2 linked regions of the Lacibacter sediminis genome follow. The protein of the gene in region 2 interacts with the protein of the main gene of each other region in a pairwise test. Links are inferred from orthologs where the notes say so. Each region holds a gene or a part of one and is shown on either strand. Other genes may lie near its edges.

Region 1 (3,672 bases), 340 kb from region 2 along the record:
GTGGTTCTTTTAACCGGCTTTCCGGTTCTGCCAAAGAACGGTCGTTGTTGCGCCTGCCCTGCAACAAAAGAAATACAAAAAAGAAAAAGAAGAAAAAACAGTTGCTTTTTAAAGGTTATCATGTAACGTTTTTTGGATAGTGCGTCAAAATACTACATTCAATAAGTTTGTACAAACTTTACTTATAACTGTGCAATAACAGAAACAACAGTGCATTCAACAACAAAAAACCCTTAGCCGTTCGGCTAAGGGTTGTATCGAAAACTTTTCAATTTTCTTAAATACTAAATGCCGTATCTATTATCTCTGCCTGCTCCTGCTGGTGTACTTTATTGTAACCTGTAGCTGTTGAAGCCGATGCAGAACGACTAATGACACCATAATTAATGTCTTTCAGATTCATTTGCAGGAACGATGCAGCACCCATGTTAAGCGGTTCTTCCTGCACCCAGAACCAGGTGGCCTTGCTGTATTTATTATACAATGCTGTTAATTGTTTTGCAGGCAATGGATAGATCTGCTCCAAACGAATGATAGCAACATCAGCACGGTTATCTTTCGCTTTACGTTCAGCAAGATCGAAATACATTTTACCGGTGCAGAAAAATACTTTCTTCACTTGCGCTGCATCAGGATTTGTTGGATCGTCGATCACTTCTTTAAATCCACCATTTAAGAATTCTTCTTTCAATGAATAAGTTCCTGCATGACGCAAATTTGCTTTTGGCGAAAAATTGATCAAAGGTTTACGGAAACTCCATGCCAACTGACGACGCAATGCATGAAATAAGTTAGACGCAGTGGTGATATTTGTAACTACCATATTCAACTCAGCACACATTTGCAGAAAACGTTCCATTCTTGCACTACTGTGCTCAGGACCTTGTCCTTCGTAGCCATGTGGCAACAACATAGTAACACCATTCATACGGTTCCACTTCTGTTCACCCGCAGCAATAAACTGATCGATCATTGTTTGTGCACCATTACAGAAATCACCAAACTGTGCTTCCCATAATACCAATGCGTTGGGGTTAGCCATGGCGTATCCATATTCAAAACCAAGCACACCATATTCACTCAACAACGAATTATAAATACGGAAGTGACCGGCTGCTCCTTCAATATGGGCAAGACGGTTATAAGCTTTATCAGTTACTTCATCACGCAATATTGCATGACGATGTGAGAAAGTACCACGACGAACATCCTGTCCGCTCATACGCACATCATTTCCATCGATCATCAAACTTGCATAAGCCATCAATTCACCGGTTGCCCAATCAACTTTCTGCTCGTCGTTGTATAATTTATTTTTATCCTGTATGATCTTCTCCACTTTCTTCAATGGCTTAAAATCATCGGGCCATTTCATGATCGATGAAAATATTTTATCAAAGTTGGCTTCGCTGATTGCTGTTACAGGCGATTGTAAAAAATCTTCTGCTGTTGCACGACGCAAACTTTTCCACGCCAGTTCAGGTGCCTGGTAATGATATGGAAGTGGATTTTGTTTTACATCATCCAGGCGTTCCTGCAGATCGCTCCAGAATTTCTTTTCCATTTCCTGTGCCAATGCTTTTGCATCTTGCTCACCATTCTCTAATAAGTAGTTTGTATAAACTTCACGTGGATTAGGATGCTTCTCGATCAACGCATATAAATGTGGTTGTGTAAACTTCGGATCATCACCTTCGTTATGCCCGTGTTTACGATAGCAAACCATATCAATAAAAACATCGCTGTTAAATTCCTGGCGGTAACGTGTAGCAATCTCCACAACTTTCACTACAGCTTCTGCATCATCACCATTTACGTGGAAGACCGGCGCCTGCACCATTGATGCCAGTGATGTACAATAATCGGCACTGCGTGCATCATTAAAATCAGTTGTAAAACCGATCTGGTTATTGATCACAAAGTGAATAGTACCTCCTGTATAATATCCTTTCAGATAACTCATCTGCAATACCTCATACACCACACCCTGACCTGCAACTGATGCATCACCATGAATAAGAATCGGAAGAATTTTATCAAAGTTGCTGTTGTACATGATATCAGCCTTTGCACGACTGAACCCTACAACCACAGGATCAACTGCTTCAAGATGCGATGGGTTGGGCATCAATTTGAGGTGAACCGTTTTACCATCTAATGTTTCCACTTCACTACCATAACCCATGTGATATTTTACATCACCGCTGCCCATGGTTTGATCCATCTTGGCCGTGCCTTCAAACTCACTGAATATTTGTTCATAGGTTTTGCCCATGATATTTGCCAACACATTCAAACGCCCACGATGTGCCATTCCAATTACCACTTCCTGCACGTCGTTGTTTGCGGCTGTATTAATGATGGCATCCAATGCTGCAATGGTTGTTTCACCACCTTCAAGCGAAAAACGTTTCTGGCCAATGTATTTGGTATGAAGAAACTTTTCAAACATTACACCCTGGTTCAGTTTTTCCAGAACACGTTTGCGTTTGTTTAACGGCAGGGGCTGATGAAATTCTTTTTCAAATGCATTTGTAAGAAAATCAACTTTCGTTTGATCGCTGATGTATTTAAACTCAACACCTACATGTGATGCATAGCACTTCTCCATGTATTGCTGAATATTTCGAAGGGTCGTTTTGCCAAGCCCGATCAACTGACCTGCATGAAATTCTTTATCGAGATCAGCTTCGCTGAATCCATAAAAAGCCAGTTCAATATTTGCACCACGATCTTTCCGCTTTCGGATCGGGTTTGTTTTTGCTAACAGGTGACCTTTATTGCGGTAACCAAGAATCAGGCGGTAGGCCATGATCTCACGCATCCAATCGATACCAGATGGAGCAGTTGTACTTGCGCCGTTTGAAGCGGAAGTTCCGTTTGAAGCCCCGCTGCTCACAGCAAAATCAAACCCTTCAAAGAATCGCTTCATGTCGGGATCAACACTATTGGGGTCTTTTACAAAATCGGAATACAGGCTTTCGATATACTGAGGATGGGAGGCGGTGATGTATTGAAAATCTTTCATGTGCAATTGTGATCGTACTTCTTTAAAAAGGAGCACAAATATCGGTTGTTTTCATCAAAGCCGGATAAGAGAGTCCACTTGATTTTGTCATTTTTTGCGCTAATTCACAGGCATTTAGAACGAACAGGTGTTAATCAAAGACCCTCATTTCAGGTTTGATCATTTGTTGTGCATGGTTTGCTGTTACACGGGAACGATTGCGTAAATGTTGAGGCTGAATGTTTCATGAGCCGATGCTTTATCCACAATATGGGTTTACAGCGGTTGAAACTGGCATTTTCGGTCAAAAAATCTATTACCCTTGGCTGAAATTTGAATTTTTCCCCTACCTTTGCCGTCCGAAAAAATAAGATATGGCAAATCATAAGGCTACCAAAAAAGATGTTCGTCAGAGTGCAACCCGCAGAGATCGCAACCGTTATTATGGCAAAACTACCCGTAATGCCATCCGTGATCTGCAGGCGATCGCTACCGGAAAAGAAGCAGGTGAGCAATTACCGGCTGTTGCTTCCATGATCGACAAATTGGCGAAGCGTGGCGTTATTCACAAGAACAAAGCTGCTAACTTAAAGAGCAAGCTTACGAAGAAAGTGAATGCGTTAGCAAAGTAAACTTCCTCTACCGAAAGATATTTTAAACCCGTC
Region 2 (3,324 bases):
GAGAAACCAAGTGTATCAAATTTCTGTACCTCATCGAGCTTTAAACTGTCGAGTAAGGATTTTAATGCTGCACCTGCCGCATTCACTTTCACTGTATCGCTCGCAACAAACGCATCTTTCAGGCTATAATACGCATTCAACACATTGTTCATCGATTGGTTGAATGTTTCGCTGTATGCATACCCGGCTGCAGCTTTCGGTTCAGTCGTTGTTGTTTCTTCTGTTTTGTCTTCTTTGTTTTTACAGGCTACCGCTAGAAAAATGACGGAGAGGATAAGCAAAGTCTTCTTCATAAAAAAAATTTTGGCAAAGATAAGACCTACGGGGTTTGCTGCGAGCTGTCAGGAATACCAAACATTCAACCGCCGTCAGGGTTACCAACCGCTGACGAGGTTCCCGCTTCGTACTTCGTACCTCTTACCTCGTACTTCGTACTCAATCCCTCTTACCTCCTACTTCTTACCTCTCACCCCGCACTTAAACCTTATCTTTGCGGCTCATTTTTAAGTAAGAATTATGTTAGCTGGTTTTCAGAATGTAACGTTTGAGTTTGGTGCAAGAGCTATTATAGAAGATTCTACCTGGCATATTCACCCCAATGAACGCATTGGTTTGATCGGGTATAATGGTACGGGCAAGTCTACCCTCCTGAAACTGCTGGTGGGCGAATACCAACCTTCCAAAGGTGAGGTGATCCGCAGCCGCAATACCAGCATTGGCTATCTGCACCAGGACCTTCTGAGTTTTGATACCAGCGAATCGATTTTACAGGTGGCGTTGGGTGCGTTTGAAAAAGTACTGCTGCTCGAAAAAGAAATTGAAGAGCTGGGTATTCAGTTAGAGAAGAATCATGAAGATGAGGCTCTCCTCCATCTTTATTCTGATAAGCTCCACGAAATGGATACGCTGGATGGTTACAATATCCATCATAAAACAGAAGAAATTCTGCAGGGGCTTGGTTTTGCCAATGCCGATCTGCAACGTCCGTATAAAGAATTCAGTGGTGGCTGGCGCATGCGTGTGCTGCTGGCGAAAATGATCTTACAACAGCCCGATCTGTTGTTGCTGGATGAACCGACAAACCACCTTGATCTACCGAGTATTGAATGGTTAGAGAAATATCTGTTGCATTATCAAGGTTCAGTAGTGATCGTGTCGCATGACCGTTGGTTCCTTGATCGCATGGTGACCAAGATCGTAGAAGTATTTCAGCAAGGCTTGCATATCTATGGTGGTAACTATTCTTTCTATCAACAAGAAAAGGAAATACGGATGGAATTGCAGATGAAGGCGTTTGAAAATCAGCAGGACTTTATCCGTCAGCAAGAACGTTTTATTGAACGTTTCCGTGCAAAAGCCAGTAAAGCCGCTGCTGCACAAACTGCTATTAAGAAATTAGAAAAGCTGGATGTGATTGAAGCACCAACAAATGACCGTCCGAATATCCGTATCAACTTTGCGATTGATAAAATGCCGGGTAAAGTATTGTGCGAATTAAAACATGTAAGCAAACATTACGGCGCCACCAGAATTGTAACGAACGCTAGTGCAGAAATTGAACGGGGTGATAAAATTGCGTTGATCGGTGCGAATGGTAAAGGTAAATCTACCCTGCTCCGCATTATCGCAGGTGTTGAACAATACGAAGGTGAACGCAAATGGGGACACAATGTTGATGAAAGTTTTTATGCCCAGCATCAGTTGGAATCATTAGGTCTTAATCATACACTGCTTGATGAATTAAAAACCTGCGGCACACAGAAAACCGACCAGGAGTTACGCACCCTTCTTGGTTGCTTTCTATTTGGTGGCGATGATATCGATAAAAAGATCAAAGTATTGAGCGGTGGTGAAAAAGCAAGAATTGCATTGGCAAAAACGATCATCAGCAAGGCTAACTTCCTGATGCTCGATGAACCGACGAACCACCTGGATATGCATTCGGTTGAACTGTTGATCGAAGCATTGAACAAATACCAGGGCAGTATTATTTTGGTGAGTCACGATCGTTTCTTTGTTTCGCAAACAGCCAATAAGATCTGGGAAATTGTGGATGAAGAAATCAAGGAATTTAAAGGCACTTACACTGAATATTTAGAATGGAAAGAGCGGATGGCGAAACGAGAAGCCGATAGTAAATCATCTGCAGCTGCCAGTGAAAAAAAAACGGAAATAAAAAAAGTAGTTGAGGAAAAACCGGCAGTTCAACAACAGGCACCTGTTGCAGATACCAAACAGGTGATCAATAAAGAAGCGAAGAAAGAATTGCAGAAGCAGCAACGTATTTTACAGCAGTTGGAAGAAAAGATCAACGCTACCACCATTGAAAAAAATAAAATGGAAGCGCAACTCTCCGACCCTTCTACCTATTCTGATAAAGACAAATTCAAGCAAACCGAAACTTCTTATCAAAAGCTCAGCAAGGATCTGAAAGAATTGAATGCAGAGTATGAAGCGGCGTTTGAGAAGGTGATGGAGTTGGAGAGTAAGATGGGATGATTTATGAATGAATGGGCAATAGTCAAAAGGCAATAAACAAAAGTGGTTGCTTGCATTATCTAACCAAATTACTAGCAGCTAACCCGAGAGTGAAATAAAATGAGGACAATAAAATTCATTGGCTATTTATTCCATCGTTATTATTCAAAAGGATCTAGAGCTAGTATCCCCTATTTCAGTGCCATTTGTTCAATGACATTATTAGTTTTCATACATCTAATGCAAATTCTCATTCTTCTCAACAGCATTCCCGACATCACGGCCGATAAGTTAACTAAGAGGTTAATAGTTTTTTTAACAATGCTGCCCATATATTTCGTGATGACGATTCTTTTCAAAAAAAGTGATTTAGCTCCACTTAAAGAGAAATATGATCGGGATTGGGACAAGGTTTTTAAAGGTAATGTCTGGTTGGTGTTTTACATCATCACTTCATTTGCCTTATTAATTATACTTATGTTGTGGAAAAAGCACAATGGCGCAAGCCTCTCGCTTGTGCCGAATTACAAAAACGCTATGGTTCTATAATCAAACCAATAAACTACAAGGCATCCTATGTTCAAATTAAAATCCATCTACATCAAAATCAAACGCAATCATGTTGAAGTAACAGATTTGAATACTGGTGAAACAGTTACCCAACAAGCGATACGACCTTTCTCAAGCGTAAGAAATGTTGTCAGTAGTTTTAACCCTGCTAACGAAACTATTCAATCAGCCTTAGAAAAACTTGGTTTAAAAGGAAGATCCTTTCTATCAAAGATGAATATCCTGATTCAACAACTCGAAGGGCTTGAAGGCGGGTTAAGTGACATTGAAAAAAGA

Evidence for each region. The genes of interacting proteins can lie anywhere in the genome.
Region 1: the proteins of H4075_RS13375 (region 2) and H4075_RS14845 interact in binary tests that used the Escherichia coli proteins (3 or more experiments, as listed by UniProt). The link is inferred for Lacibacter sediminis from one-to-one orthologs.

What each region holds. Positions count from the first base shown.
Region 1 is NZ_CP060007.1:3,488,516-3,492,187, forward strand. What follows is about bases 78-3,390. They hold H4075_RS14845 (2-oxoglutarate dehydrogenase E1 component), read right to left. Parts: upstream 3,029-3,390; coding sequence 278-3,028; downstream 78-277. Other genes in these bases: H4075_RS14840 (DUF7619 domain-containing protein), read right to left, coding at 78-122; rpsT (30S ribosomal protein S20), read left to right, coding at 3,382-3,390. In the rest of the region: more of H4075_RS14840, read right to left, coding at 1-77; more of rpsT, read left to right, coding at 3,391-3,639. UniProt on the Escherichia coli protein: E1 component of the 2-oxoglutarate dehydrogenase (OGDH) complex which catalyzes the decarboxylation of 2-oxoglutarate, the first step in the conversion of 2-oxoglutarate to succinyl-CoA and CO(2).
Region 2 is NZ_CP060007.1:3,150,673-3,153,996, forward strand. Bases 43-3,007 are described here. They hold H4075_RS13375 (ABC-F family ATP-binding cassette domain-containing protein), read left to right. Parts: upstream 43-516; coding sequence 517-2,499; downstream 2,500-3,007. Other genes in these bases: H4075_RS13370 (DUF3347 domain-containing protein), read right to left, coding at 43-293. Also shown: more of H4075_RS13370, read right to left, coding at 1-42; H4075_RS13380 (rod shape-determining protein), read left to right, coding at 3,055-3,324. UniProt on the Escherichia coli protein: Genetic data indicate it may be involved in ribosome assembly or function.